DNA from 3 places in the Streptomyces sp. NPDC002181 genome. Region 3 is predicted to be linked to each of the others. Evidence: predicted binding sites of a transcription regulator. Region 3 holds the regulator's gene; each other region holds the start of a gene.
The links. Region 3 encodes HrcA, which represses chaperone genes, less so after heat shock. Its sites were predicted from a motif close to TTNGCACTCNGNNNNNCNGAGTGCNAA; they were not measured.

Region 1 (10,109 bases), on a different contig from region 3:
CCGGCCATCGGCGGCCGCTCCTCGGTGTCCACGGGGTACGTCCGCGGCACGAACCCGTCCGGGCCGCGCTCGAACTGCGTCAGCTCGGGCCGTACGAGGTGCCCGCGCGAGAGCCGCAGCTGCGCCGTCCGGTAGATCGCCGCGGCCATGCGGCCCAGCGCCTGGCCGTCCTGGTGGCGGTGGAGCCGTACGCCCACGTCCACCTGGGCCAGCGCGTCCAGGCCGACCGTGTGCAGGGCGTCCACCAGCAGGCCGAGCTCCACCCCGTACCCGACGGGGAAGGGCAGGCGTTCCAGCAGGGACCGGCGCACGGCGTACTCGCCGCCCAGCGGCTGGACGAAGCCGGCCAACTGCGGCCAGTGCAGATTGAGGAGGGGACGGGCGACGAGCTCGGTGACCCGGCCGCCCTGGCCGGGGGCGTCCCCCAGCGGGCGCTCGTACATGGCCTTGACGAACTGCACGTCCGGCTCGGTCAGCAGCGGGCCGACGATCCCGGACACGAAGGCGGAGGAGAAGTCCCGCAGGTCCGCGTCCACGAAGCAGACGACGTCCCCGGTGGTCGCCAGCAGCGAGCGCCACAGCACCTCGCCCTTGCCGTGCACGGCCGGGATCCGCGGCAGGATGTCGTCGCGGTGCACCACCCGGGCGCCCGCCTTCGCGGCCACCTCGGCGGTCCGGTCGGTGGAGCCCGAGTCGATCACGACCAGTTCGTCGACCAGCGGCAGCGGCAGCCCGTCGATCAGATCGCGCCGGATCACCTCGACGATCGCGCCGACCGTCTCCTCCTCGTCGAGCGCGGGCAGCACCACGCTGACCGTGGTGCCCGCCGCCCGCTTGGCGCAGAGCAGCTGGTCGAGCGGTCGGTCGGCCGCGGACCAGGAGCGGTCCGCGAACCAGCGCTCCACCTCTTCCAGCACGTTCAGCACTCCCTGGTCGTCCGTCGGCGGTCCGTCGCCCCTCGGCGGTTTCGGCCGAAATAGGATCCATCTCGCGGTTCGGACGGCCGTCTCAACCATCCGCACCTTCGGTTACAGTCTTGAACAACGCGAAGGACCACCGCATGCCGGGGGTCCCCGCGCACAAACGCCCGGACGCGCATCCTGCGCGCAACCCGGTGCCATACCGCTCATCCAGAGGGGCAGAGGGACACGGCCCGTTGAAGCCCCGGCAACCCTCCAGTCGGTTCTCGCGCCTGCTTGCGGCAGCGAGGTCCCCGGCTAGGGAAGGTGCCAATTCCGTCTCATGGCGAAGTGCGCCATGGGGAAGATGAGGAGAAAGGGCCTCGCCATCATGGCTGCACAGACTGTTGCCACCTCTGTCGATCTCGGACCTGCCACCGGCCTCTCGTGTCGTGAGTGCGGTACCCGTTTCGAGCTCGGACCCATCTTCGCCTGCGTCGAGTGCTTCGGTCCGCTGGAAGTCGCCTACGACCTGCCGACCGGCGACCCGGAAGCGCTGCGCGCGGCGATCGAGGCCGGCCCGAACAACATCTGGCGCTACGCCCCGCTGCTGCCCGTCCCCGCGGACGTGGCCTCCAAGCCCAGCCTGAACCCCGGCTTCACCAAGCTCGTGGACGCGGCCAACCTGGCCAAGGAGCTCGGCTTCACCGGCAAGCTGTACGTCAAGGACGACTCCGGCAACCCGACGCACTCCTTCAAGGACCGCGTCGTCGCCATCGCCGTCGAGGCCGCCCGCGCCTTCGGCTTCACCACCCTGTCCTGCTCCTCCACCGGCAACCTGGCCGGCGCCGTCGGCGCCGCGGCCGCCCGGGCCGGCTTCCGCTCCTGCGTGTTCATCCCGCACGACCTGGAGCAGGGCAAGGTCGTCATGGCCGGTGTGTACGGCGGCGACCTCGTCGGCATCGAGGGCAACTACGACGACGTCAACCGCTTCTGCTCCGAGCTCATCGGCGACCCGCTGGGCGAGGGCTGGGGCTTCGTCAACGTCAACCTGCGCCCGTACTACGGCGAGGGCTCGAAGACCCTCGCCTACGAGATCTGCGAGCAGCTCGGCTGGCAGCTGCCCGACCAGATCGTGATCCCGATCGCGTCCGGCTCGCAGCTGACGAAGATCGACAAGGGTCTGCAGGAGCTGATCAAGCTCGGGCTCGTCGAGGACAAGCCGTACAAGATCTTCGGCGCGCAGGCCGAGGGCTGCTCCCCGGTCTCCACCGCGTTCAAGGCCGGCCACGACGTGGTCCGCCCGCAGAAGCCGAACACCATCGCCAAGTCGCTCGCCATCGGCAACCCGGCCGACGGCCCGTACGTCCTGGACATCGCCCGCCGTACGGGCGGCTACGTCGAGGACGTCACCGACGAGCAGGTCGTCGAGGCCATCAAGATCCTCGCGCAGACCGAGGGCATCTTCGCCGAGACCGCGGGCGGCGTGACCGTCGGCGTGACCAAGAAGCTCATCGAGAACGGGCAGCTCGACCCGGCGCTGACCACGGTGGTCCTCAACACCGGTGACGGTCTCAAGACCCTGGAGGCGGTGGCCGCGGACAGCGGGCAGACCGCCACCATCCGCCCGAGCCTGGACGCGTTCCGCGCCGCCGGCCTGGCCTGAGCCCGACCCGACCCATACCTGCAAACCCGGAAAGGCAGTAGCGCCATGAGCGTCAACGTCCGCATCCCCACCATCCTGCGCACCTACACCGGCGGCCAGGCCGAGGTCTCCGCCGAGGGCGCGACCCTCTCCGAGGTCATCGCCTCCCTGGAGGCGAACCACCCGGGCATCGCCGCCCGCGTCCTGGACGACCAGGGCAAGCTGCGCCGCTTCGTGAACGTCTACGTCAACGACGACGACGTGCGCTTCGAGGGTGGTCTGGACGCGGTGACGCCGGACGGCGCGGGCGTCTCGATCATCCCCGCCGTCGCGGGCGGCTGCTGACCGGCGAAAGCCTCAGAATTACCCCCTCCGGTAAAAGCGGAGGGGGTAATTCTGCTTGATTGGGCGCGGTAGGGTTGGGGAAGTCCCCTCCGCTGTTCTTGCCCGCCGCATATGAGCGGGTCGAGTGATGGTTGACATTGAGTCAATGTCCGAGTGCGGTATGGGGCTTTGGCGAGATATGCCGGGTCCGAGTTGCCCGAGAATATGCCAACTTTTCACTGTATTTCAATGTATCCCCGTGTCCAGAATTCTCGTCGGATTGACCTGTTGCAGACAGCAGCGGTGCGGATACATTCAGCCCCGGTCGAGGCGTTCCGGCGCAAGTTCTGACCCGGGACCGCGAAGTGCGGTCCTGCGCAAGGGCCAGTAATAGGGGAGTTAGGCATGGCTCAGGGCACCGTCAAGTGGTTCAACGCGGAGAAGGGCTACGGCTTCATCGCGGTCGACGGTGGTGCGGATGTGTTCGTCCACTACAGCGCCATCCAGATGGACGGGTACCGCACCCTTGAAGAGGGTCAGCGGGTCGAGTTCGAGATCTCGCAGGGCCAGAAGGGTCCGCAGGCGGACATGGTCAAGCTCGCCGTCTAGTCCCGGCGCGATCGACCACCGACGCATACACACGAAGGGCCCGCACCTCGGAGGAGGGGTGCGGGCCCTTCGTGCTGCCCGGAGGCGGGTGGGGGCCGGCCGGGCACGTGCCGGTCGGCGTTCACCCAAGCCGCTTGCACTCGGAGGGGTCGAGTGCTAATCATTGGCGTTAGCACTCTCTGCTTGAGAGTGCTACTACACAGGACCGGGTCGGTGAGGCCCGCAGGGTCCGGCGGGAAGGAACCGCCGGGCACGCAGGCCGTCCGTCGCGGGCGCGGGCGCGGTCCGGAGCAATCCAAGCCTCCCCTCGTACCGACGGTGCAGGGGGAACCCCAGTCCTGGAGGACCACTTCAGATGGCCAAGATCATTGCGTTCGACGAGGAGGCCCGGCGCGGTCTCGAGCGCGGGATGAACCAGCTCGCCGACGCCGTCAAGGTCACCCTTGGCCCCAAGGGTCGCAACGTCGTCCTTGAGAAGAAGTGGGGCGCCCCCACGATCACCAACGATGGTGTCTCCATCGCCAAGGAGATCGAGCTCGAGGACCCGTACGAGAAGATCGGCGCCGAGCTGGTCAAGGAAGTCGCCAAGAAGACGGACGACGTCGCGGGCGACGGTACGACCACCGCCACCGTGCTCGCCCAGGCGCTCGTCCGCGAGGGCCTGCGCAACGTGGCCGCCGGCGCCAACCCGATGGCCCTCAAGCGCGGCATCGAGAAGGCCGTCGAGGCCGTTTCCGGCGCCCTGCTGGAGCAGGCCAAGGATGTCGAGACCAAGGAGCAGATCGCTTCCACGGCCTCCATCTCCGCCGCCGACACCCAGATCGGCGAGCTCATCGCCGAGGCCATGGACAAGGTCGGCAAGGAAGGCGTCATCACGGTCGAGGAGTCCCAGACCTTCGGTCTGGAGCTTGAGCTCACCGAGGGCATGCGCTTCGACAAGGGCTACATCTCGGCGTACTTCGCCACCGACATGGAGCGTATGGAGGCGTCGCTCGACGACCCGTACATCCTGATCGTCAACTCGAAGATCGGCTCGGTCAAGGACCTGCTGCCGCTCCTCGAGAAGGTCATGCAGTCCGGCAAGCCGCTGCTGATCATCGCCGAGGACGTCGAGGGCGAGGCCCTGTCGACCCTGGTCGTCAACAAGATCCGCGGCACCTTCAAGTCCGTCGCCGTCAAGGCCCCGGGCTTCGGCGACCGCCGCAAGGCCATGCTCGGCGACATCGCCATCCTCACGGGCGGCACGGTCATCTCCGAGGAGGTCGGCCTCAAGCTCGAGAACGCGGGCCTGGACCTGCTCGGCCGCGCCCGCAAGGTCGTCATCACCAAGGACGAGACCACGATCGTCGACGGTGCCGGTGACAGCGACCAGGTTCAGGGTCGCGTCAACCAGATCCGCGCCGAGATCGAGAACTCCGACTCGGACTACGACCGCGAGAAGCTCCAGGAGCGCCTCGCGAAGCTGGCCGGCGGCGTGGCCGTCATCAAGGCCGGCGCCGCGACCGAGGTGGAGCTCAAGGAGCGCAAGCACCGCATCGAGGACGCCGTTCGCAACGCGAAGGCGGCCGTCGAGGAGGGCATCGTCGCCGGTGGTGGCGTGGCCCTGCTCCAGGCCTCCGCGGTCTTCGAGAAGCTCGACCTGTCGGGTGACGAGGCGACCGGCGCCAACGCCGTGAAGCTCGCCCTGGAGGCCCCGCTCAAGCAGATCGCCGTCAACGGTGGTCTTGAGGGTGGCGTCGTCGTGGAGAAGGTCCGCAACCTGACCGTCGGCTGGGGCCTCAACGCCGCCACCGGCGAGTACGTGGACATGATCGCCGAGGGCATCATCGACCCGGCGAAGGTCACCCGCTCCGCGCTGCAGAACGCGGCGTCGATCGCGGCCCTCTTCCTCACCACCGAGGCCGTCATCGCCGACAAGCCCGAGAAGGCCGGCGCGCCGGCCGGCGGCGGCATGCCGGGCGGTGACATGGACTTCTGATCGGCCTCTGGCTGATCGGCTGTTCTTCGACCGAGGGCGGCACTCCCCACACGGGGGGTGCCGCCCTCGGGCGTTTCAGGGGCTCCTAGAAGCCGGTGGCGGCGGTGCCGCCTGCTCCATCGGCGTGGCCCGTTCAACCATGATCGTCACCGTTGTCCTCCGCGTGGCCTGCCGTGCACGGGGTGTGAGCCCCGTTCCAGGCTGGCGGCGCGGGGGCGGCCGTGCCCGGTCCCCGGGACGGATCACCACCCGACAGGGCGGTTTGGTTGACTGGGGGGATGAGCGAGCTGTTCGTGAAGATCTGCGGGCTGAAGACCGGGCCCGACGTCGACGTGGCCGTGGCGGCCGGGGCCGATGCCGTCGGCTTCGTCTTCGCCGCCGCGAGCCCCCGTACGATCGGCGCCGCCGAGGCACGGGAGCTCGCGGCCCGGGTACCGGAATCGGTGCTGACCGTCGGGGTGTTCCGGGGGCAGCCGGTCGACGAGGTGCGGCGGCTGACCGAGGAGAGCGGCGTACGGGGCGTGCAGCTCCACGGCGACGAGGGCCCGGAGTTCTACGAGGCGCTGCGCGCCGGGGGCCGGACCCTGCTGCGGGCCACCGCCGAGCACGTGGAGCGCTGCGGGGAGTACGGGGAGGACCTGCTGCTGCTCGACGCGCCCGACCCCGGCTCCGGCAAGCCGTGGAACTGGGGCTCGGCGGAGTTCACCGCGCCGGAGGGCCGCTGGCTGCTGGCCGGCGGGCTGACGCCCGGGAACGTGCGGGAGGCCGTGGAGACCACCGGCGCCTGGGGTGTGGACGTGTCCAGCGGGGTGGAGCGGGAGCGCGGCGTGAAGGACCCCGCCCTGATCCGCGCCTTCATCGAGGCCGCCCGGGGCTGACCGCCCGGCGGGCGGTCAGCCCCGGGCGGGCCGCCGTCAGGACGCGCGCCAGACCGTCATGTCCGCGGTGATCCAGCCGGGCAGGTCGGGCAGCCGCACGACCGGCTTGGTCTGGATCACGAGCAGTGCGATGTCTCCCGACGGGTGCCTGACACAGATTTCGGTGCCCGGCGCCGATGCGGCCAGTGGCAGCTTGTGCTGCGTGGCGGGCTTCGTGAGGAGGCCGCACGTGTCTAGGTTGCCGGTGCCGGGATCGGCGAACAGTTGGACGATCACGCTCGTGTCGCTCACCAGCTCACAGCTGTTCTTCTCGCATTCCAGGCGGATGTCTCCCGTGCGGTCCTGCCGCTCGACCGGGTCCTTGATGCCGATCGAGTTCTTCTCGTCCAGCCAGACCTGGGGGTGGGGGAAGGGCGCGGGCGGCTTGGAAGCCTTGGGCGCACCCGACGCGGCTCCGCCGGCGCCGCCCGATCCGCCGGCTCCCGCTGCCCCGGCGGATCCCGTGGCCTTGCCGCCACTCGCCGGGCCGGAGGACGTGGCCGCGGCCGCGCTCCGGTCGCGTGCCCGGTCCGCCGCGTCCATGACCTTCCAGGCCAGCCCGGTCAGCAGGACGGCGGACACCGTCACCACCGCGCCGACGATCAGAGCGGTACGCCGCCTGCGCACCCGCTGCTCCTCCGGCGTCAGCGGCGGCGTGGCCGGCGGCTGCCAGGCCATCGGCGCCACCGCCGGTGTCAGGGCTCGCGTGTGTACGGAGGTGGGGTGCGGCACCGGGGCCGGGACCACCGGCTCCGGCCCCGCCACCTCCCGCCAGACGGCCGGACCGCCGCCCGCGTCCGCGTCCTTGCCCAGCCGCTGCCTGCACCACGCCACGATCTCCGCCGGGGTGGCGCGGTCGTCCGGATCGGCTGCCAGGCACCGGGCGATCAGCGGGCGCAGCGACTCCGGCAGCCGGGACAGGTCGGGGTCGGAGTGGACGATCCGGAACAGCACGCTGACGGAGGGGCCGTCTCCGTACAACGGCTCGCCCAGCGCGGCGAACGCCGCCGTCTGGCCGAGCGCGAAGACGTCGGTGGCCGTCGTGGTCTCGCCGGCCAGCGCCTGTTCGGGGGCCATGTACTGGGGCGTGCCGATGGCGCTGCCCGTGGCGGTGGGCGAGGTGGTGCCGGACGCCAGTGAGATGCCGAAGTCGATGACCCGCGGCCCGTCGGCGGCCAGCAGCACGTTCGACGGCTTCAGATCGCGGTGCACGATCCTCGCCCCGTGGATGACCTCCAGGGCCTCGGCCACCCCCGCCACCAGCCACAGCACGGCGGGGACCGGCAGCGGTCCGCGCCGGGCCACGGCCTCCGACAGCGAGGGCCCCGGCACGTACACGGTGGCCAGCCAGGGCGGCACCCCGGCCGCGTCGGCGTCGATCAGCTCGGCCGTGTACGCGCCCCGGACCCGCCGGGCCGCCTCGACCTCGCGGCGGAACCGCCGCAGGAACGTCGGGTCCTCGGCCAGTTCCGGCCGTACCACCTTGATGGCCACCGGCCGGCCGCCCGGGGTGTGCGACAGGTAGACCCGGCCCATGCCGCCCGCGCCCAGCCGGGCCGCGAGGCGGTAGCCGGCGACGGTCTGCGGATCGTCCTCCCGCAAGGGCTGGAACACCTCGGTCGCGCTGTTCATCGGTCTCCCCCCGACTCCCCCGATCAACAGCCGAGTTGATCGCCTTCACCCTAAGTGGCGGGCGGGGAGGGGGAACGGCCGGGCGCCCGTCAGCCGGCCGAGGCCGTGCCGTCCTCCTCGACGGTCTCGACCCCCGGCACTGCGCGCAGGGCCGTGACCTGGGCGGGGCTGAGAGGCGCGGCGAAGCCGTGCAGGGTGTGGTCGTAGACGTGGACCGGGGTGGCACCGACCCGCCGCGCCACGTCGGCCGGGTCGAGCTCCCGGCTCACGGTGACGATGTACGTGCGGTGGTCGGCGGGGGCGGCGTACGGGACCGGTGCGCGCACGGCGGCCGTGGCCGTCGACGCGGGCAGTGCGGAGAAGGCGGCCAGTACGACGACGGCTGCGGGCAGGGCCCGGCTCAGACGGGTGCGCATGGAGTGAGGCCATCACGTACGACGCCGCAGGTCAACGACGTGCGTGGGGGTGGCGGAGGCACCGGGGGCGCACCGGCCGTGCGCTCGCCGGTGTGGGGGCGGCCCGTACGGGTGATCTTGCCGGAGGGTCCCGGGCCGGGACGGTGGGCGCCACAGCCGTGACGGCACAGGGGGATAACCCTTTCTGCAGCTTGTGCGACAGCGCGTGTCGACGCGGGCGGCGGGCGATCGGCCGGGCGGGCGGCGGTGGTTCATGACGCGCCCGCGTGGCACCGATGGAAGGGAAGGCCGCACCCGCAGAGGCATCCGCCCTGGTCGGGGCGGCTCCTTCATGCCCGTCTTCCGTCCCGCCCCCTCAGGGAGTTCCTTCCATGCGCCTGCTCGCACGCCTGGCCGCCGCCACCCTGCTCACCGTGCCCCCGATCGCGGCCGGTACGGCCGCCGCCGACACCCCGGAGCCGACCCCGGTACCGCTGCACACCGCCGCGAACGCGGTGCCCGGCAAGTACATCGTGACGCTGGAGAAGGGGGTGGACGCGGCGAAGGCCGCGACGAAGCTGGGCCTGAAGCCGACGTTCGTCTACACGAAGGCGATGAACGGCTTCGCGGTCCCGCTGACCCCGCTCCAGCTGCAGATCGTGCGGGTGAGCCTCGGGGTGAAGTCGGTCGAGGAGGACGCCGCGGTCCAGTCGGTGCCGCAGCCGACCCGGACGCCGGGTACGCGTGCGCCGTCCTCCTCGTGGGGCCTGGACCGGATCGACCAGAAGGAGCTGCCGCTCGACGGGAACTTCACCACCGAGGGCAACGGCGCCGGGGTGACCGCTTACATCCTCGACACGGGCATCGACTACGCGCACGACGAGTTCGGCGGGCGCGCCACCTTCGGCTTCGACGCCATCGGCGACGGGCGGCTCGGCGCGGACTGCCAGGGCCACGGCACGCACGTCGCGGGCACGGTCGCGGGCAAGACGTACGGGGTGGCGCGCAAGGCGAACCTGGTCAGCGTCCGCGTCCTCGGGTGTGACGGCATGGGCACCTGGTCGGGGATCATCGCGGGCATGGACTGGGTGGCGAAGAACGCCAAGCAGCCGGCCGTCATGAACGGCTCCCTGGGCGGGGACAAGTCGACCGCCGTCAACGAGGCCGCGGACGCGGTCACCAACGCCGGTGTGCTGCCGGTCGTCGCCGCGGGCAACTCCGCGAAGGACGCCTGCGGCGTCTCGCCCGCGTCCGCCTCGCTCGTGGTGACGGTGGCGGCGACCAACCAGTACGACGAGGAGACCGACTTCTCCAACTGGGGCCAGTGCGTCACCCTCTACGCGCCCGGGCAGGCCATCGTCTCCGCGAAGCTGGGCGGCGGCAGCGTGGCCCTGGACGGCACCTCGATGGCCGCGCCGCACGTCGCCGGTGTGGCCGTCCTCTACAAGCAGGCGCACCCGACCGCCGCTCCGGAGGAGGTCGCCGAGTACCTGGAGCAGGAGTCCACGAAGGACGTCCTGAAGAGCCTCAGCCCGGCCTCCCCGAACAAGCTGCTGTACACCGCCGGTCTCTGACCGCCGGAGGGTCCTGACCCACCGGGCCCGCAGCCCGCTCGGGGATAGGCTGCGGGCCGAGGGGGATCATGGACACGACACCGCCGCCGGTGAAGCGGCTCCGGGACCACGTACGGCTGGCCGCGGCCTGCGCCTT
Region 2 (10,109 bases), on a different contig from region 3:
TATGCAGCTAGTCGGACAAAAGGAACATAAGATGCTTCATGGTCACCGGTCCGCGGCGGGTCCGCGCGGCCGCGTCGGGGTGGCACTGGCCGCACTGCTGGTCGCCGCCCTCGGAACGGGATGCGGCTCGGCCGCCGACACCGCGCCCGCCCGCAAGGGCGGCAAGGCCGCGGACGCACCCGCGGGCGCGGCGGGCGCGGTCGCGAACCCGGCCGAGCAGCAGAAGGCCGCCCAGCAGGCCGTGATCGCCGCGGCGAAGCGGTGGAAACTGGCCAAGCCGCCGCTGGCCGCCCCGCCCGCCCCGAAGACGAAGCCGGAGATCACCACCCGCGAGGGCTTCGAGGTCGAGGGCCAGGACGAGCTCCCGCCCGTCTTCACCACCGTCCCCACGGAGGACAAGGTCGTCTTCCTGACGATCGACGACGGCGCGGAGAAGGACCCCGAGTTCCTGAAGATGATGCAGGAGCTGAAGATCCCGTACACGGCGTTCCTCAGCGACTACCTCGTCCGCGACAACTACCCCTACTTCAAGCAGATGCAGGCCGCCGGCGTCTCGCTGAACAACCACACGCTGAACCACCGCTACATGCCGGCGCTCTCGTACGAGGAGCAGCACGAGGAGATCTGCGGGCAGCAGGACACCATCCAGAAGCAGTTCGGCAAGCGGCCGACACTCTTCCGGCCGCCGTACGGCAACTACAACCAGGACACCCTGCGCGCGGCGAAGTCCTGCGGCATCAAGGCGGTCCCGCTGTGGAACGCGGAGGCCTTCGTGAACCGCATGGACTGGCGGGAATGGGACCGCGACCTCCACCCTGGAGACATCATCCTGACCCATTTCCGGGGGCGGGAAGACTGGAAGGGCACCATGCCTGACATGATCCGTCATGTCATGAAGACCGTCACGGACAAGGGGTACGCCGTGGCCCGCCTGGAGGACTACTTGTGAGGTACGCGCGCCGGTTGACAGTCGCAACGCTGGCGGCCGGCGCGCTCGCGCTGTCCCTGACGGGGTGCGGGGACAGCGCTGCCCCGGTCGAGAGACTGGGTACCGGAACACCGAAGGCGGCGCAGCCGACGACGACCGCGCCGCCGTCCCCGTCGGGCGTGCCGGGGGACGAGGCCTACAAGAAGTGGGGCCTGAAGTCCCCCCTGGAGTTCGCCCCGAAGCCGGCGCAGAAGCCCGCGCTGGCCCCGGCGGACCCGGGCCGGGCCAAGGTGGTGGACCGAATACCCGTCCCGCCCACCGACAAGGTCGTCTTCCTGACCTTCGACGACGGCGCGGAGAAGGACCCCGAGTTCCTGAAGATGGCGGCCGACCTCAAGCTGCCGATCAGCATGTTCCTGACGGACAACATCGCCTCGTCGGACTACGGGCACTTCGAGAAGCTCCGCGACAACGGCTCCGGCAGCACGATCAACAACCACACGCTGACGCACCCGAACCTCCGGACCCTGCCCTTCGCGGCGCAGAAGAAGGAGATATGCGGCCAGCAGGAGCACCTGGAGAAGCGCTTCGGCGCCAAGCCGGTCCGCTTCCGCCCGCCGTACGGCAACTACAACGACGACACCCTCAAGGCTGCCTCCGAATGCGGCATCTCGCAGGTGGTCCTGTGGCGCGTGTCGATGCAGATCAACAACTTCCAGTACGCCGAGGGCTCCGCCCTCAAGCCGGGCGACATCATCCTGGCCCACTTCCGCGGCCCCTCCGAACTCAAGGGCTCGACGGAAATCCAGATGACGACCCGCATGCTCCAGCGCATACAGGAGCAGGGCTACCGCATAGGCCGCCTGGAGGACTACCTCTGACCCGCTGACCCTCTGACCCGCTGACCCGTCAGCCGACGCGCCTACCGCTGGTCCCCGCCCGGCAGCGCGTTCTCGGGGTGCGGAGATACGGCCATCGGAGTGATCGTCGTTTCCACCGGGCCCCGGGCGTCCGCCTCGCGTTGGCGTTCCGCGCTGTCGCTGATGCGCAGGAGGAGGGCGATCATGATCCAGTTGGCCAGGAGGGACGAGCCGCCCTTCGCGAGGAACGGCAGCGCCTTGCCCGTCAGCGGGATCAGGCCCGTCACACCGCCCGCCACCACGAAGACCTGGAGCGCCAGCGCCGCCGACAGGCCCACCGCCAGGAGCTTCCCGAACGGGTCCCGGGCGCCCAGCGCCATCCGCAGCCCCCGCTGGACCAGCACCGCGTACAGGAGCAGCACCGCCATGACCCCGGCCAGGCCGAGCTCCTCGCCCACCGTGGTCAGGATGAAGTCGCTGCGCCCCGCGAAGCCGATCAGCTCCGGGTGCCCCATCCCCAGCCCCGTGCCGGACATGCCGCCGGTGCCGAAGCTGAACAGCGCCTGCGCGGACTGGTCGGAGATGACGCCCGGCGGCCGCTCCTTCCAGTAGTACGAGAGCGGCTCCAGCCACGCCGCCACGCGCCCCTTGACGTGCGGCTCGGTCGAACCCACCACGAAGGCCCCGACCCCCGCCATGAGCAGGCCCGTCACGATCCAGCTCGTGCGCTCGGTGGCGACGTAGAGCATCACCACGAACACACCGAAGAAGATCAGCGACGTGCCCAGGTCCCGCTCGAAGACCAGCACCAGCAGCGACACGATCCACACCGTGATGATCGGCCCGAGCTGCCGCATCGGCGGCAGCCGCATCCCCAGGAACTTCCGTCCCGTCAGGGCCAGCGAATCGCGGTGGATGACCAGATAGCCCGCGAAGAAGATCGCGATCATGATCTTCACGAACTCGCCCGGCTGGAGCGAGAACCCGAACAGGATGATCCAGCGCTTCGCGCCGTACGTGTCCGCACCGAAGAACGCCGGTGCGATCAGCAGCACCAGCGCGACCACCATCGTGATGTAGATGAACCGCTGGAGCAGCCGGTGGTCGCGCAGCAGCGCCACCACCGCGAGGCAGGCCGCCACGCCGATCACCGTCCACAGCAGCTGCCCCGGCGCGTTCGCGTCGCCGCCGTACCGCGCGATGTACGACTGGTCCAGCCGGTGCAGCAGCACCAGCCCCAGCCCCGACAGCAGCATGGCGACCGGGAAGATGAGCGGATCCGCGTACGCCGCGAACCGGCGCACGCCCAGGTGCCCCACCAGCGCCAGCAGCGTCATGCTGATCGTGAAGCCGGTCAGGTTGGCGGGCAGCTTGCCGTTCATCGCCAGACCGGCGCTCGCGTGCCCGAAGACGGTGAGGGCGACGACGAAGACGAGGAGCAGCGCCTCGGTACGGCGGCGCGCGCCGGCCGTCGTCAGCGGTCTCAGTCCACGCACGGGATGCCGCCACCGTCGAGGGCGGGGGCGGGGTCGCCCGCGCCCGTCGAGGGGGTGGAGGCCGGTCCCGGTGATGCCCCCGGAGACGCCTGCGGTGCTTCGCTCGGGCCCGCGCCCGGGCTCGGAGCGGACGCGGAGGCGGAAGCCCCTGGTCCGATCTGCTCGGCAATGAGGCGCTTTATCTTCATATCGTCTACGACGTTTATGTCCTCCCCATGGTTCCTTCCGAACCGCTCCACGGGCAGTGTCGTGAAGGCCACTTTCCCGCCGGACAGGTTCTTCGCCTGCTTCACGAACGACAGCAGGTCCCAGCCCGCGTCCGTCACGACGTCCTGTTTCGCGGCGTCGATCAGCTTCATCAGCTTGACCGGATCGGTGAAGGTCCCGGCCGAGTCCAGCTTCTGCGTGGCCCCCGCCAGGAAGGCCTGCTGCCGTTTCGTCCGGTCCAGATCGCCCATGTCCAGGCCGTGCCGCTGCCGTACGAAGGCCAGGGACTGCTGCCCGTTCAGGGTCTGGCGGCCCGCCGGGAAGTCGGCGCCCGAGTACGTGTCCCGCACCGGCCGCTTCAGGCACACCGGTACGCCGCCCAGCGCGTCCGCCAGGTGGTAGAAACCGGCCAGGTTGAGTTCGGCGAAGTGATCGACCGGGACGCCCAGGAAGCCGCGCACCGTCTCGATCTGCGCCTTGCGGCCGGCTTCCCGCCCCTCGCGCTCCAGCTGCCGCCGGTCCTTGACCCCCCGGGCCGAGAGCCGCTCCTCCTCCTTGGCCTTCGCCAGCCCGTACGCCTTCTTGATCTTGTCCTTTCCCAGGCCGCCGGCCAGCTCGACGAAGTCGTCGCGCGGGACCGAGAAGGCCTTCGCCCGGCTGCCGTCACCGGGGACGTGGAGCAGGATCAGCGTGTTCGCGTTGTAGCCGCCGATGTCCGAGCTGCCGGCGTGCAGTTTGTCGAGGACCTCCGGCGGCAGCTCCTCGCCGTTCTGGTCGCGGCGGCTGTCCAGGCCCATCAGCAGGATGTTGGTGTCGCCGTACTTCGACTTCTCGGCGCCCTCCAGGGCCTTGGAGCTGTTGATGCTGCCGGCGAGGTCCCGGTACGCGTACCAGGCGCCGGCGGCGGCCGTGACCGCCAGCGCGCAGACGGCCACGAGCAGGGTGCGGGCGATGCGCCGGGGACGGCGCCCCCGGCGGGGCCGGCGGTCGGGGTGGCTGGTCTTCCTCCGGTGCGCGCTCATGCCAGTCGATGGTGGGGGAGGGGCGCTGAAGGAATCCTGAGAGACCTGAAGGGGCCTTCAGGCCTTCAGGCCTTCGGGCGTTCAGGACCCGGCGACCGGGCCGGCGCGCGCGGTCCGCCGACCGGTACGCGCAGGACGAAGCGGATGCCGCGCCCGCCGCCCGCCCGGGACGGCAGCGCACGCGCCTCGCCGCCGTGCGCCCGGGCCGTCTCGCGGACGATGGCCAGGCCGAGGCCCGTACCGCCGCCCGCGCGCCCGCGGTCCGGGTCCAGACGGACGAAGCGCTCGAAGACCCGGTCGCGGTCCGCCGCCGGGATGCCGGGGCCGTCGTCCTCGACCTCCAGCACCGCCCAGCCGCCGCCCGCCGGGTCCGGGTCCGCGGGCTCGGCGGCCGCCCGTACGACGACCCCCGTACGGGCGTGCCGCAGCGCGTTGTCCACCAGGTTGGCCAGCGCCCGCTCCAGCCGCGCCGGATCCCCGGCCGCCGGTACGGGAGCCCGCGCGTCCAGCCGCAGCGGAACCCGGGGGTCCGGGCGCCGGGCCAGGTCCTCCGCGGCCAGCAGCGCCAGGTCCACCGGCTCGGTCCGGGGTACGGGGCCGCCGTCGAGCCGGGCGAGCAGCAGCAGGTCCGAGGCGATGCGCTGCAGCCGTTCGGTATCGGCCAGCGCGGCCGCCACCGACTCCCGGTCCGGGCGCTCCTGGGCCAGCGCCACCTCCAGCCGGGACCGGACGGCGGCCAGCGGATTGCGCAGCTCGTGCGAGGCATCGGCGGTGAACTGCCGCTGCCGGGCGTCGGACCGCTCCAGCCGGTCGAGCGTGTCGTTGACGGTCCGGGCCAGCTCGGCGATCTCGTCCGCCCCGCCGGGGTCCGGAACCCGGCGGTCCAGCTCGCTGGCGGTGACCGCCGCGAGCCCGGTGCGGATCGCGGTGACCGGGCGCAGGGCGTGCCCCGTCACCCACCGGGCGAGGGCCGCCGCGAAGCCGATCAGCGGGGGCGCGCCGGCCAGCAGGCCGAGGGCGATGGCGCGGGTCGCGTCGTCCACGTCGCCGAGCACGGTGACGGCGTACACCTCGTGCCCGCCCGGTGCTTCGACCGCGACGACCGCGCGCCGTTCCGCACCGGGGTGCGCGGGCGGGAGGACGGCGGAGCGGGAGTCCTCGCCGGAGGCGTTGGGCGGCGGCGGGCGCAGGCCGCCGAGGTCGGGGGCGTCGGCGAGGTCCCCGGTGGAGGCGACGGTCCGCCCCTGCGCGTCCCGTACGAGGACCAGGTCGACCCCGCTCTCGGGCGCGGGCAGCCGCCCGCCGGGGAAGGCGTGGCCGTCGAGCTGGGCGGCGACCTTGCGGGCGGCCAGCTCGGTGCGGCCGGTGGTGTTGTCGAGGAGGTTGGCCCGCAGCAGGGTGTACAGCCACAGCCCGCCGGCGCCGAGCACGGCGGCCATGGCGAGGGCGGCGGCCAGCGCGGCGCGGCGCCGGAGCGGGCCCGGGCTCGTCCTGGCCTCAGCCACCGTCGGCGGCCATGCGGTAGCCGGTGCCGTGGACGGTGAGGATCGAGCGGCGGCCGAAGGGGGCGTCGATCTTCTTGCGCAGCGAGGAGACGTACACCTCGACGATGTTCGGGTCGATGGCGTGCGGGGCGTCCCAGACCTGGTCGAGGATGTCCTGCTTGGCGACGGCCCGGCCGGGCTGCTCCATGAGGCAGGCCAGGACGCCGAGCTCGCGGGCGGTGAGCTCGATGTCGTGCGGCCCGCGGCGGCAGCGGCGGCCGGCGGGGTCGAGGACGAGGTCGCCGGCCTGGAGGGTGGAGCGGGGGCCGGCGGTGCCGGCCGCCGCCCGCCGGGCGAGGGCGCGCAGGCGGGCGGACAGGACGACGAACGAGAACGGCTTGGTGAGGTAGTCGTCGGCCCCGCAGTCCAGGCCCTCGGCCTCGTCGTACTCGCCGTCCTTGGCGGTCAGCATGAGGACGGGCGTCGGGTCGCCGTCGGCCCGCAGACGGGCGCAGATCTCGTACCCGCTGAGGCCGGGGAGCATCAGGTCGAGCAGGACGGCGTCGTACGGGCCGGTGCGGGCGAGGTCCAGCCCGCGGTGGCCGTCGTGGGCGAGGTCGACCCAGTGTCCGTCGGCGGAGAGGCCGCGCCGCAGTGACTCGGCGAGGCCCTCTTCGTCTTCGACCACGAGAATGCGCACCCCCCAACCCTCACATACCGCCCACTCTGCCCGCGGGGCCGGGCCGTGAGGGGGCGCCGCGGGGCCCGGGGGAGCACCCCCGATCCGGACGACCCGGCGGAGCGTGTTGGCACTCCGCTTGACCGAGTGCTAATCGCCGGAATAGTCTCGCACCTGGCACTCACCCCCGGTGAGTGCCAACACAGCGACGGGCAGGTCCGGCACCCGCGACGACGGATCCACCTGGTCGCCACTCAGACAGTTAGCCCCGTGAGATCTCCGAAGGGGGAGGTCGGATCGTGACGACCACCAGCTCCAAGGTTGCCATCAAGCCGCTTGAGGACCGCATCGTGGTCCAGCCGCTCGACGCCGAGCAGACCACGGCTTCCGGCCTGGTCATCCCGGACACCGCGAAGGAGAAGCCCCAGGAGGGCGTCGTCCTCGCCGTGGGCCCGGGCCGCTTCGAGGACGGCCAGCGTCTCCCGCTGGACGTCAGCGTCGGCGACGTCGTGCTGTACAGCAAGTACGGCGGCACCGAAGTGAAGTACAGCGGCGAGGAGTACCTCGTCCTCTCGGCTCGCGACGTGCTCGCGATCGTCGAGAAGTAATTCACCGAAGTACCGAGCATTGCTTTGAGCTGCGCCCCTGGTCACCCCGCTGATTGCCGGGCGGCAAGGGGCGCAGTTCGTTAAACCCGAGTTTTCGAGAGGGCTGAACCGCTCCCATGGCGAAGATCCTGAAGTTCGACGAGGACGCCCGTCGCGCCCTCGAGCGCGGCGTCAACAAGCTGGCCGACACGGTGAAGGTGACGATCGGCCCCAAGGGCCGCAACGTCGTCATCGACAAGAAGTTCGGCGCCCCCACCATCACCAACGACGGTGTCACCATCGCTCGCGAGGTCGAGCTGGACGACCCGTACGAGAACCTGGGCGCGCAGCTCGTGAAGGAGGTGGCGACCAAGACCAACGACATCGCGGGCGACGGCACCACCACCGCCACCGTGCTGGCCCAGGCGCTGGTCCGCGAGGGTCTGCGCAACGTCGCCGCCGGCGCCTCCCCGGCCGCCCTGAAGAAGGGCATCGACGCCGCGGTCAAGGCCGTGTCCGAGGAGCTCCTCGCGACCGCCCGTCCGATCGAGGACAAGTCCGACATCGCCGCCGTGGCCGCGCTCTCCGCGCAGGACCAGCAGGTCGGCGAGCTCATCGCCGAGGCGATGGACAAGGTCGGCAAGGACGGTGTCATCACCGTCGAGGAGTCCAACGCCTTCGGCCTGGAGCTGGAGTTCACCGAGGGCATGGCCTTCGACAAGGGCTACCTCTCCCCGTACATGGTCACCGACCAGGAGCGTATGGAGGCCGTCCTCGACGACCCGTACATCCTGATCAACCAGGGCAAGATCTCCTCCATCCAGGACCTCCTGCCGCTGCTGGAGAAGGTCATCCAGGCCGGCGCCTCGAAGCCGCTGCTGATCATCGCCGAGGACGTCGAGGGCGAGGCGCTCTCCACCCTCGTCGTCAACAAGATCCGCGGCACCTTCAACGCGGTCGCCGTCAAGGCCCCCGGCTTCGGTGACCGCCGCAAGGCGATGCTCCAGGACATGGCCACCCTCACCGGTGCCACCGTCATCGCCGAGGAGGTCGGCCTCAAGCTCGACCAGGCCGGTCTGGACGTCCTCGGTTCCGCGCGCCGCGTGACCATCTCCAAGGACGACACGACCATCGTCGACGGTGGCGGCAGCCACGACGAGGTCCTCGGCCGCGTCAACCAGATCAAGGCCGAGATCGAGTCCACCGACTCGGACTGGGACCGCGAGAAGCTGCAGGAGCGCCTGGCGAAGCTCGCCGGCGGCGTCTGCGTCATCAAGGTCGGCGCCGCCACCGAGGTGGAGCTCAAGGAGAAGAAGCACCGCCTTGAGGACGCCATCTCGGCGACCCGCGCCGCGGTCGAGGAGGGCATCGTCTCCGGCGGTGGCTCCGCGCTCGTCCACGCCGTGAAGGTGCTGGAGGGCAACCTGGGCCTGTCCGGCGACGAGGCCACGGGTGTCGCGGTCGTCCGCCGCGCCGCCGTCGAGCCGCTGCGCTGGATCGCCGAGAACGCCGGTCTTGAGGGTTACGTCATCACCTCCAAGGTCGCCGAGCTCGACAAGGGCCAGGGCTTCAACGCCGCCACCGGCGAGTACGGCGACCTGGTCAAGGCCGGCGTCATCGACCCGGTCAAGGTCACCCGCTCCGCGCTGGAGAACGCCGCTTCCATCGCCTCCCTGCTGCTCACGACCGAGACCCTGGTCGTCGAGAAGCCGGCCGAGGAAGAGGCCGACGCCGGTCACGGCCACGGTCACGGCCACAGCCACTGATCGCGCCCCACACAGGGAAGGCCCCGTTCCGCATCTGCGGAACGGGGCCTTCCCCGTTGCCCGGGTGCCGTGGGCCCGGAGGGCGGGGCGGGCGGGCGGGGCGGGCGGGGCTACATCGCTCCCAGGTCCCTCATCAGGCGCATGGCGTCGTAGTGCCACCAGCCTTCCTTGATCATTCCGTCCTCGCACCGGAAGACCGTCGTGCCGGTCATGGTGCAGTTCTTGCCGGTCGGGGCGATCCCCATGAACTCGCCCTTGTGCGTGCCGCTGAAGGTCCACATCGTGGTGACGTAGTCCTCCTGCGCCATCTGCGCGTCCAGGGTGAAGGCGAAGTCGAAGGCGCCGCGCCACATCCGCACGTCCTCGCGGATGCCGTCGCGGCCGGACTTGGCCTCGGGCCGGCTGATGTCGTGGTCCAGGTAGTCCGGCGCGAAGATCTCGTCCACGACGGACATGTCGCCCTTCATCGCGACCTCTTCGAACATGCGGCTCGCGAGCAGGGTGTTGAGGTGCTCGTCGCGGACGACGTCCAGGTTGGTGAACCGGGGCATCCCGTCGCAGAGGGCCATCATCTCCTGGAACATCGTGTCCGTCTCGGGGAGGTGAGAGTTCTTCATGGCCGCTTCGTACGACGGGAATTCGACGACGTCGACGAAGTGGGTGTCGGATTCCCGGTCCCTGCCCACCACGGTGTGGGACACGGTGCGCCTGCCCTTCGTCTTCTCCAGGTACCGGTCGATGACCTCGTTGACCGCTTCGGGTCTGCTGGTCTCGTAATCGACTATCTGTACGAATGTCATGGCGTACTCCCGCGCTGGAAGGAACACGTCCAGTTTAGGGAGAATTCACCCGTTCAGCCGGTTTCGAGGCCGTCCTGCTCCGCAGCCGCCCGGACTACTGCGGGCCGTACTTGCGGCCCGTGCGCGAGGACACCCCGCCCAGCAGCCCGCGCGGCGTCAGCTTCACCAGGCCCATCAGCGCCTTGTACCGCGGATCCGGGATCGAGACCGTCTTGCCGCGTGCCAGATCGTCCAGGGCCGCCGCCACCAGCTTGTCCGCGTCCAGCCACATCCAGTTGGG
Region 3 (10,109 bases):
GGCGGCCGGGGGCCGCGCGGGGCCCGTACGAGGGACCCGGGGGCGGCGGCGCGCGGCCGGGCCCCCGGCCCGGGTGCGGGACAATGGGGGCATGCCTTCCGCACTGCCCGACGGTGAACCCATGCCCGAAGACGGCTCGCTGCCGTCGCACGCCCTGGCGGGCGCCGGGGACCGGCCCCTCGGGTTCTACCTGCACGTCCCGTACTGCGCCACGCGGTGCGGGTACTGCGACTTCAACACGTACACCGCGACCGAGCTGCGCGGCACCGGCGGCGTGCTCGCCTCCCGGGAGAACTACGCCGACACCCTGATCGACGAGGTCCGCCTCGCCCGCAAGGTGCTCGGCGACGACCCGCGGGCCGTGCGGACGGTGTTCGTGGGCGGCGGTACGCCGACGCTGCTGCCCGCCGCGGACCTCGTACGGATGCTGGCGGCGATCCGGGACGAGTTCGGGCTCGCCGAGGACGCCGAGGTCACCACGGAGGCCAATCCCGAGTCGGTGAACCCGGAGTACCTGGCGGAGCTGCGGGCCGGGGGCTTCAACCGGGTCTCCTTCGGCATGCAGAGCGCGAAGCAGCACGTCCTGAAGGTGCTCGACCGCACGCACACCCCGGGCCGGCCGGAGGCCTGCGTCGCGGAGGCGCGCGCGGCCGGCTTCGAGCACGTCAACCTGGACCTGATCTACGGCACGCCCGGCGAGACCGACGAGGACTGGCGGGCCTCTCTGGCCGCCGCGCTCGGGGCCGGCCCGGACCACATCAGCGCGTACGCGCTGATCGTGGAGGAGGGCACCCAGCTGGCCCGGCGGATCCGCCGCGGCGAGGTCCCGATGACGGACGACGACGTGCACGCCGACCGGTACCTGATCGCGGACTCGGTGATGGCCGGCGCCGGGTACGACTGGTACGAGGTCTCGAACTGGGCCACCTCGGAGGCGGGCCGCTGCCTGCACAACGAGCTGTACTGGCGCGGCGCCGACTGGTGGGGCGCCGGCCCCGGAGCCCACAGCCACGTGGGCGGGGTCCGCTGGTGGAACGTGAAGCACCCCGGCGCCTACGCCGCCGCCCTCGCGGAGGGCCGCTCCCCGGGCGCGGGCCGCGAGCTCCTCTCCGAGGAGGACCGCCGGGTGGAGCGGATCCTGCTGGAGCTGCGCCTGGTGGACGGCGTACCGCTGTCCCTGCTGGCCCCGGCCGGCCTCGCGGCCTCCCGCAAGGCCCTCGCGGACGGGCTCCTGGAGCCGGCGCCCTACGGGGCGGGCCGCGCCGTCCTGACCCTGCGCGGGCGGCTGCTGGCCGACGCGGTGGTCCGCGACCTGGTGGACTGACCTCCAGGGGGAGTGAACCCGTACGCGTTCCGCCGCGCCCGCCCCTATGCCGTGACGAAGTCGATCAGTTCCTCCACGCGGCCCAGCAGGACCGGCTCCAGGTCCTTGTAGGACCTCACGCGGGACAGGATGTGCTGCCAGGCGGCGCCGGTGTTCTGCGGCCAGCCCAGCGCCGCGCAGACGCCCGTCTTCCAGTCCTGGCCCGGCGGGATCACCGGCCAGGCGGGGATGCCCAGGGCGGACGGCTTCACCGCCTGCCAGACGTCCACGTACGGGTGGCCGACCACCAGGACGTCCGACGAGGTCACCGACGCCGCGATACGGGATTCCTTCGAACCCGGGACCAGGTGGTCCACCAGGACGCCCAGACGGGCGTCGGGGGCCGGGCCGAAGTCGGCGACCACCGCGGGCAGGTCGTCGACGCCCTCCAGGTACTCCACCACCACGCCCTCGATCCGCAGGTCGTCACCCCAGACCCGCTCCACCAGCTCCGCGTCGTGCCGGCCCTCCACGTAGATCCGCCCGGCCCGCGCCACGCGCGCACGCGCCCCCGGGACCGCCACCGAGCCCGAGGCCGTGCGCAAAGGGGCCGCGGGGGCCCGTGAGGGGCGGGTCAGGGTCACCACGGCGCCCTCCAGCAGGAACCCCCGCGGCTCCAGCGGGAACACCCGCCGCTTGCCGAAGCGGTCCTCCAGGGTCACGGTGCCCGCCTCGCAGGCCACCACCGCCCCGCAGAAGTCCGTACCCGCCACCTCGACCACGAGGTCGGTGTCGGCCGGAACCTCCGGCACCGGCTTGGGACGCTTCCACTGCGGGGTCAGGTCGGGGGAGTACTCGCGCATCCGGCCGAGCGTAGGAGAGCGCGCGCCCTCACAGGACCGACACGCCGAACCTCCGTGCCAGTGTGTCGCGTTGCTCACGGACGAAGCCCGCCGTGACCACCGCTCCGTGACCCGGCACGTACAGCGCGTCGTCCCCGCCCAGCGACAGCAGCCGGTCCAGCGCCGCCGGCCACTGCGCCGGCACCGCGTCGCTGCCCGCCTGCGGTTCCCCCGACTCCTCGACGAGGTCCCCGCAGAAGACCGTCTCGCGCTCGCCCGGCACGCACACCGCCAGGTCGTACGGGGAGTGCCCGGGCCCGACGTTGGCCAGCAGCGCCTGCACCCCGCCCAGCTCCAGCGTCCATTCGCCCGACACCGAATGCCGGGGCACCACCAGCAGGTCCGCGGCCTCGGCCGCCTCGGCCTCCGCCAGCCCGTGCCGGACCGCGTCGCCGCGCAGCTCCTCCCGGCCCGTCGACAGCTCCGCGTCCAGCCCGACCGCCCCGTACACCTCGGCCCCGGCGAACGCGCCCGCGCCCAGTACGTGATCGAAATGGCCGTGCGTGAATGCGATATGCGTCACGCGCCGGCCGGTCAGCCGCTCCGCCTCCGCCCGCAGCTGCGCACCTTCGCGCACGCACGAGCCCGGATCGATCAGGAGCACCGACTCGTCCCCCACCACCAGTCCCACCGTGCAGTCCCACACCGGGAGCCGTCGCCGTCCGGTCCGCCCGGTCAGCCGCTCCCAGCCCGCCTCTTCCCAACGCACGTCCATGCCGCGACGCTACCCTGGCGGGCCGCCCTTGCCAGGGGCTGACTACCCGGCCGTACACTGGCCGGGGGATCTCTGGCACTCGAACGCCCGGAGTGCCAACGAAGCAGATGAAACCGACCACGACGAGCCACGACGACCAGCTGGAGGTGTGCGCGATGCTCAGCGAACGCAGACTCGAGGTGCTGCGCGCCATCGTCCAGGACTACGTCGGGACGGAGGAGCCGGTCGGCTCCAAGGCGCTCACCGAGCGGCACCGGCTCGGCGTCTCGCCCGCCACCGTGCGCAACGACATGGCCGTGCTGGAAGAGGAGGGCTACATCGCCCAGCCCCACACCAGCGCCGGCCGGATCCCCACCGACAAGGGCTACCGGCTCTTCGTCGACAGGCTGGCGGGGGTCAAACCCCTGTCGACGCCCGAGCGCCGGGCGATCCAGAACTTCCTCGACGGCGCCGTCGACCTCGACGACGTCGTCGGCCGCACCGTGCGGCTGCTCGCGCAGCTCACCCGGCAGGTCGCCGTCGTCCAGTACCCGAGCCTGACCCGGTCGACGGTGCGCCACGTGGAGCTGCTGTCGCTGGCTCCGGCCCGGCTCATGCTCGTGCTGATCACCGACACCGGGCGGGTGGAGCAGCGCCTCGTCGACTGCCAGTCGCCGTTCGGCGAGACCTCGCTCGCCGATCTGCGGGCGCGGCTCAACAGCCGGGTCGTCGGCCGTCGGTTCACCGACGTGCCGCAGCTCGTGCAGGACCTGCCGGAGTCCTTCGAACCGGAGGACCGCGGCACGGTGTCGACCGTGCTCTCCACTCTGCTGGAGACGCTGGTCGAAGAGGCCGAGGAGCGGCTGATGATCGGCGGGACCGCCAATCTCACGCGCTTCGGACACGATTTTCCCCTGACGATCAGGCCGGTGCTCGAAGCACTGGAGGAGCAGGTCGTGCTCCTCAAGCTGCTGGGCGAGGCCAATGAGTCGGGAATGGCCGTACGGATCGGGCATGAGAATGCCTACGAGGGACTGAACTCCACGTCCGTCGTCTCCGTCGGCTACGGTTCGGGCGGCGAGACAGTCGCCAAACTCGGCGTGGTCGGACCGACCCGCATGGACTACCCCGGAACGATGGGAGCGGTACGCGCAGTGGCACGTTACGTCGGACAGATCCTGGCGGAGTCGTAAGTGGCCACGGACTACTACGCCGTTCTCGGCGTGCGCCGCGACGCATCGCAGGACGAGATCAAGAAGGCCTTCCGCCGCCTCGCCCGTGAACTCCACCCGGACGTGAATCCGGACCCGAAGACGCAGGAGCGCTTCAAGGAGATCAACGCGGCCTACGAGGTGCTCTCGGACCCGCAGAAGAAGCAGGTCTACGACCTCGGCGGCGACCCGCTGTCCTCCTCGGGCGGCGGCGCGGGCGCGGGCGGTTTCGGTGCGGGCGGCTTCGGCAACTTCTCGGACATCATGGACGCCTTCTTCGGCCAGGCCTCGCAGCGCGGACCGCGCTCGCGGACCCGCCGCGGCCAGGACGCCATGATCCGCCTCGACCTGGAGCTGGACGAGGCCGCCTTCGGCACGACCAAGGACATCCAGGTCGACACGGCCGTCGTCTGCACCACCTGCTCCGGTGAGGGCGCCGCCCCCGGCACCTCGGCGCAGACGTGTGACATGTGCCGTGGTCGCGGTGAGGTGTCGCAGGTCACCCGGTCCTTCCTGGGCCAGGTCATGACCTCGCGCCCCTGCCCCCAGTGCCAGGGCTTCGGCACCGTGGTCCCGACCCCGTGCCCCGAGTGCGCGGGCGACGGCCGGGTCCGCTCCCGCCGCAGCCTGACGGTCAAGATCCCCGCCGGTGTCGAGAACGGCACCCGGATCCAGCTCGCGGGCGAGGGCGAGGTCGGCCCCGGCGGCGGCCCCGCCGGCGACCTCTACGTGGAGATCCACGAGCTCTCGCACCCGACCTTCCAGCGGCGCGGGGACGACCTGCACTGCACGGTCACCATCCCCATGACGGCCGCGGCCCTGGGCACCAAATGCCCGCTGGAGACCCTGGACGGCATGGAGGAGATCGACATCCGCCCCGGCACCGGGTCCGGCCAGTCGATCCCGCTGCACGGGCGCGGCGTCACGCACCTGCGCGGCGGCGGCCGCGGCGACCTGATCGTCCACGTCGAGGTCACCACCCCCGGCAAACTGGACGCCCAGCAGGAGGAGCTGCTGCGCCAGCTCGCCAAGCTGCGCGGCGAGGAGCGGCCCATGGGCCAGTTCGCGCCGGGGCAGCAGGGCCTGTTCAGCCGCCTGAAGGACGCCTTCAACGGCCGCTGACCTGCCCGTCCGCAGACGCACGAGCCCGGTCCGGGGATGCCCCGGACCGGGCTCGCCGCATTGATCCGGACGTCGCCGGGGAAGCGGACTATGCCAGGCGAATGCGGTGATTCGGCCCGGTGAGCGGGACATGGCACGATGCAGTCCATGTCCTCCGCACCGTACGGTCTCTCCCCCTACCCGATCGTGCAGGCTCCCATGGCGGGCGGCGCCTCCTGTCCGCCGCTGGCCGCCGCCGTGTGCGAGGCGGGCGGCCTGGGCTTCCTGGCCGGCGGCTACAAGACCGCCGACGGCATGTACCAGGAGATCAAGCAGCTGCGCGCGCTGACCCGGCGCCCGTTCGGCGTGAACCTCTTCATGCCGCAGACCGCGTACGCGGACCCGGCGGCCGTGGAGGCGTACCGCGGGCAGCTGGCGGGCGAGGCCAGCTGGTACGAGCTGTCCCTGGCCGACGAGGACATCATCGGCACCAGCGACGACGGCTACGACGCCAAGCTGGCGATCCTCCTCGAAGACCCGGTCCCCGTGGTCTCGTTCACCTTCGGCTGCCCCGCGCCCGTGGTCCTCGCCGCCCTGCGCAAGGCCGGTACGTACTCCGTGGTCACCGTCACCTCGGTCGACGAGGCCCGCGCCGTGCAGGCCGCGGGCGCCGACGCACTCTGCGTCCAGGGCGTGGAGGCCGGCGGCCACCAGGGCACCCACCGCGACGACCCGCAGGCCGACGGCACGGCGGGCGTGGGCCTGCTCGCGCTGGTGGCGCAGGTACGGGAGGCGGTGGCCCTCCCGATCATCGCGGCGGGCGGGCTGATGCGGGGATCGCAGATCGCGGCGCTGCTGGCGGCGGGCGCGGACGCGGCGCAGTTCGGCACCGCGTTCCTGGCCTGCCCCGAGTCGGGCGCGCACCCGCTGCACAAGCAGGCCCTGACGGACCCCCTGTTCCCGCACACCGAGCTGACCCGGGCGTTCTCGGGGCGGCCGGCCCGGGGCCTGGTGAACCGGTTCATGCGGGAGCACGGGCCGTACGCCCCGGCCGCGTACCCGCAGATCCACCACATGACCAGCGGACTGCGCAAGGCGGCCGCCGCAGCCGGGGACCCGCAGGGCATGGCCCTGTGGGCGGGCCAGGGACACCGGCTGGCGCGGGCGCTGCCCGCGGGGGAGCTGGTGGAGGTGCTGGCGGCCGAACTGGCCGAGGCACAGAGTGCGTTGAAGTCGATGAACAACAGGAGTACGTCATGACCGCCCCCGTGTTCGTGGTCGAAGAGGTCCCCGCGGGGCCGGAGTTCGTGCTGGACGGCCCGGAGGGCCGCCACGCGGTCTCCGTGAAGCGGCTGAACCCCGGTGAGGACGTGGTCCTCACCGACGGTCGCGGCCACTGGACCGAGGGGGTCGTCAAGGCCGCCGAGGGCAAGGACCGGCTGGTCGTCATGGACCTGAACTCGATCGAGGAGGAACCGGAACCGGCCGTCCGGATCACCGTCGTCCAGGCCCTCCCGAAGGGGGACCGCGGCGAGCTCGCCGTCGAGACGATGACCGAGACCGGCGTGGACGCGATCGTCCCCTGGCAGGCCTCGCGCTGCATCACCCAGTGGCGCGGCGACCGCGGAGCCAAGTCCCTGGCCAAGTGGCGGGCCACGGCCCGGGAGGCCGGCAAGCAGTCCCGCCGGGTCCGCTTCCCGGAGGTGGCAGAGGCCATGTCCACCAAGCAGGTCGCGGCACTGCTCGCCGGGGCCGACCTGGCGATGGTCCTCCACGAGGACCGGGACACCCCCTCGGAGGCACTCGCCACGGCCGAACTCCCGGCCGGGGGCTCCGTCGTCCTGGTCGTCGGACCGGAGGGCGGGGTCTCACCCGAAGAGCTGGCCGTCTTCGCGGAGGCCGGCGCCCACCCCTTCCGCCTGGGCTCCTCGGTCCTGCGCACCTCCACCGCCGGCACCGCGGCGACGGCCGTCCTGCTGGCGCGCACGGGCCGCTGGTCCTGACCTCCGACCCCCGGCCGCCCCGGATCCCGGGCGGGTCGAAACGCACATGAGGGCGCGGGCGGCGCCGGATACGATGCCGGGGCTGATCATCGTCGGCTCCGGCGGGCCGTCCGCCGGAGCCACTGTCTCGGAAGGCGAAGCAATGGCCGGGGAACCGCAGGCGGACTGCCTGTTCTGCAAGATCGTCGCGGGGAACATCCCGGCGACCGTGGTCCGGGAGACCGAGACGACGTTCGCGTTCCGGGACATCAACCCGCAGGCGCCCACGCACGTCCTCGTGATCCCCAAGGTGCACTACCCCGACGCCGCCTCCCTCGCCGCCGCCGAACCGGCCGTCGCCGCCGACCTGCTGCGCGAGGCCGGGCAGATCGCGGCCGAGGAGAAGATCGACGACCACGGCTACCGCGTGGTGTTCAACACCGGCGCCGGCGCCGGCCAGACCGTCTTCCACGCCCACGCCCACGTCCTCGGCGGCCGCGGCCTCCAGTGGCCCCCCGGATAGCACCGTGTCCGTACGAGAGTTCGTGGTGCTGGGCACCGCCAGCCAGGTGCCCACCCGCCACCGCAACCACAACGGCTACCTCCTGCGCTGGGACGGCGAGGGCATCCTCTTCGATCCGGGCGAGGGCACCCAGCGCCAGATGCTGCGCGCCGGGGTGGCCGCCCACGACATCAACCGGATCTGCGTCACCCACTTCCACGGCGACCACAGCCTCGGCCTCGCCGGAGTGATCCAGCGCATCAACCTGGACCGGGTCCCGCACCCCGTCACCGCGCACTACCCGGCCTCCGGGCAGAAGTTCTTCGACCGGCTCCGGTACGCCACCGCCTACCGGGAGACCGTCCCGCTCCGCGAGGAGCCCGTCGCGGCGGACGGGCCGCTGGCCGAGGGTCCCTCGTACGTCCTGGAGGCCCGCCGGCTCTCGCACCCGGTGGAGTCCTTCGGCTACCGGCTCACCGAGCCGGACGGGCGCCGCATGGTGCCCGGACTGCTCGCGCGGCACGGGATCAAGGGGCCCGACGTGGGCCGGATCCAGCGCGAGGGACAGCTGGACGGGATCACGCTCGACGACGTCAGCGAGCACAAGCCGGGGCAGAGCTTCGCCTTCGTCATGGACACCCGGCTGTGCCCCGGCGTGGACGCGCTCGCCGAGGGCGCCGACATGCTGGTGATCGAGTCCACGTTCCTCGACGAGGACGAGGCGCTCGCCACCGACCACGGCCACCTCACCGCCGGCCAGGCGGCCCGGGTGGCACGCGACGCGGGCGTGCGGCACCTGGTGCTGACGCACTTCTCGCAGCGCTACTCCGACCCGGCGGAGTTCGAACGCCAGGCCCGCGCGGCCGGTTTCGAGGGCGAGCTGACGATCGCCGCGGACCTCGTGAAGGTTCCCCTGCCGAAGCGGGGCTAGGTCGTGTCTAGCGGCCCGCCCGGGCCTTCTGGCCACGGCGGGCCGCCGGGGAGAGCAGCAGGACCCGGCGGGGCTTCCCGGCTCCGGTGGTGACCGCCGGAGCCGGGATTTCGACGCGGAGTTCCGGTTCGCCGGCCGCGACCGCGACCGCGGCCGCCGGGCCCTTGCCCGCGTGCAGCGCGACCGCGGTCAGCGGACCGGCCACGGCCAGCAGCAGCCCGCCCAGCAGCAGCCCCATGCCCGGAAGCCCGAAGGCCTCGGCGAGCAGGCTGCCCACCACCGGACCGCAGGCCGTGCCCAGCGAGGAGGCGGCGCCCGCGAACACCGCCCAGCGGCCGCGCGGGTCCAGGGCCGCCGCGAGGCCGATCACGTACGAGAGCACGACCGGGTAGACCGCGTTCCACAGGATCTCGCCAGCGGCGAAACCGGCGAGCCCGTCCGCGGAGGCGGTCAGCACCACGCAGCCCGCGATGGCCACCGTGCCCGCGCCGATCGGCACGGCACGCCCCAGCCGCGTGCCGAACGCGGAGGCGCCCGTGACCCCGAGCAGGCCCGCGCCCAGGGCCACCGCGAAGACGACGCCCAGCGTGGCCTCGGACAACCCCGCCTGCTCGGCGCCGATCCGGCCGCTGACGCCCCACAGGGCCTCCTGGGTCAGCGACCAGAACAGCAGGCAGCCCGCCAACACCGCCCCGGCGCGCGGGTACGGCGGCCGCCCGGGGCTCCGCACGGCGGCCGGACCGGGGCGGGCCGGCCCGCCGAGGCGGCCGGTGGCCGGCCAGACCAGCGCCGCGACCAGGGCGATGGCCGCGAACGGCAGCCCGTGCCCGCCACCGAGGTGCGGCAGGGTCAGGTACAGGGCCCCCGCGGTCGCCGAGACCGACAGCAGCCCGAGCGAGGAGATCCGGTGCGGATCACGGTGTCCGGCGATCCCGGCGGCCGCCACGGCGGTGGCGCTGCCGGAGCCGAAGCCGCCGACCACCACGCCCGCGACCACCAGCGGGAGCAGCGTGGTCGAGGCTGCCGTGCCGTATCCCAGGACGGCGAGCAGCAGTCCGAGCCGTGCCAGGGGGCGCGGTCCGCGCCGGGGGATCCGGGAGGCCAGGGTGAATCCGGCGGTGGCGGAGCCGAGCAGCAGGGCCGTGCCGACGAGCCCGGCCTGGGCGGGGCTCAGCGGGAGGTGGGCGTCGAGGCGGCCGACGACGGTGGGGAGCAGGTAGGGGGCGACGTACCCGGCCGTGAAGAGGGCCACCAGGGGCCAGGCGGCGGGCGGCGCGGGGGTGGTGTCGGACACGGCTCTTCCCGGTGATGCGCAGGTGGGACGGGGTTTCCGCGAGGCCGCGGGCACCCTTGTCTATCAAGTGCTCCGCGACCCGGAGAAGAGCGCCACGAGAGTGATGTGCGCCACACTGTGTTTTGGCCCTGCCCGGGGCGGGCAAGGCTGCCAGCTTTCCCCCGCATGCCCGCTTGCGGAAACGAGCCT

Region 1: the regulator HrcA is predicted to act here: its motif matches at 3,611-3,637, upstream of groL (chaperonin GroEL).
Region 2: the regulator HrcA is predicted to act here: its motif matches at 6,804-6,830, upstream of groES (co-chaperone GroES).

What each region holds. Positions count from the first base shown of each region.
Region 1 is NZ_JBIASC010000012.1:136,036-146,144, reverse strand. It holds gene ACFYXV_RS26470 (glucosyl-3-phosphoglycerate synthase) at 1-917, opposite strand, end outside; SAM riboswitch class I at 1,124-1,273, shown strand; gene thrC (threonine synthase) at 1,291-2,565, shown strand; gene ACFYXV_RS26460 (MoaD/ThiS family protein) at 2,611-2,889, shown strand; gene ACFYXV_RS26455 (cold-shock protein) at 3,274-3,477, shown strand; gene groL (chaperonin GroEL) at 3,833-5,455, shown strand; gene ACFYXV_RS26445 (phosphoribosylanthranilate isomerase) at 5,734-6,333, shown strand; gene ACFYXV_RS26440 (serine/threonine-protein kinase) at 6,370-8,004, opposite strand; gene ACFYXV_RS26435 (protease inhibitor I9 family protein) at 8,094-8,420, opposite strand; gene ACFYXV_RS26430 (S8 family peptidase) at 8,792-9,973, shown strand; gene ACFYXV_RS26425 (PQQ-binding-like beta-propeller repeat protein) at 10,042-10,109, shown strand, end outside.
Region 2 is NZ_JBIASC010000001.1:1,011,339-1,021,447, reverse strand. It holds gene ACFYXV_RS04655 (polysaccharide deacetylase family protein) at 32-949, shown strand; gene ACFYXV_RS04650 (polysaccharide deacetylase family protein) at 964-1,809, shown strand; gene ACFYXV_RS04645 (FtsW/RodA/SpoVE family cell cycle protein) at 1,851-3,284, opposite strand; gene ACFYXV_RS04640 (LCP family protein) at 3,272-4,513, opposite strand; gene ACFYXV_RS04635 (sensor histidine kinase) at 4,579-6,018, opposite strand; gene ACFYXV_RS04630 (response regulator transcription factor) at 6,011-6,697, opposite strand; gene groES (co-chaperone GroES) at 6,976-7,284, shown strand; gene groL (chaperonin GroEL) at 7,401-9,029, shown strand; gene ACFYXV_RS04615 (ester cyclase) at 9,140-9,829, opposite strand; gene ACFYXV_RS04610 (SDR family NAD(P)-dependent oxidoreductase) at 9,924-10,109, opposite strand, start outside.
Region 3 is NZ_JBIASC010000004.1:424,481-434,589, forward strand. It holds gene hemW (radical SAM family heme chaperone HemW) at 92-1,324, shown strand; gene ACFYXV_RS14315 (DUF3097 domain-containing protein) at 1,369-2,166, opposite strand; gene ACFYXV_RS14320 (MBL fold metallo-hydrolase) at 2,195-2,920, opposite strand; gene hrcA (heat-inducible transcriptional repressor HrcA) at 3,076-4,092, shown strand; gene dnaJ (molecular chaperone DnaJ) at 4,093-5,232, shown strand; gene ACFYXV_RS14335 (nitronate monooxygenase) at 5,380-6,471, shown strand; gene ACFYXV_RS14340 (16S rRNA (uracil(1498)-N(3))-methyltransferase) at 6,468-7,214, shown strand; gene ACFYXV_RS14345 (histidine triad nucleotide-binding protein) at 7,357-7,716, shown strand; gene ACFYXV_RS14350 (ribonuclease Z) at 7,721-8,626, shown strand; gene ACFYXV_RS14355 (MFS transporter) at 8,634-9,920, opposite strand; gene ACFYXV_RS14360 (carbohydrate kinase family protein) at 10,086-10,109, shown strand, end outside.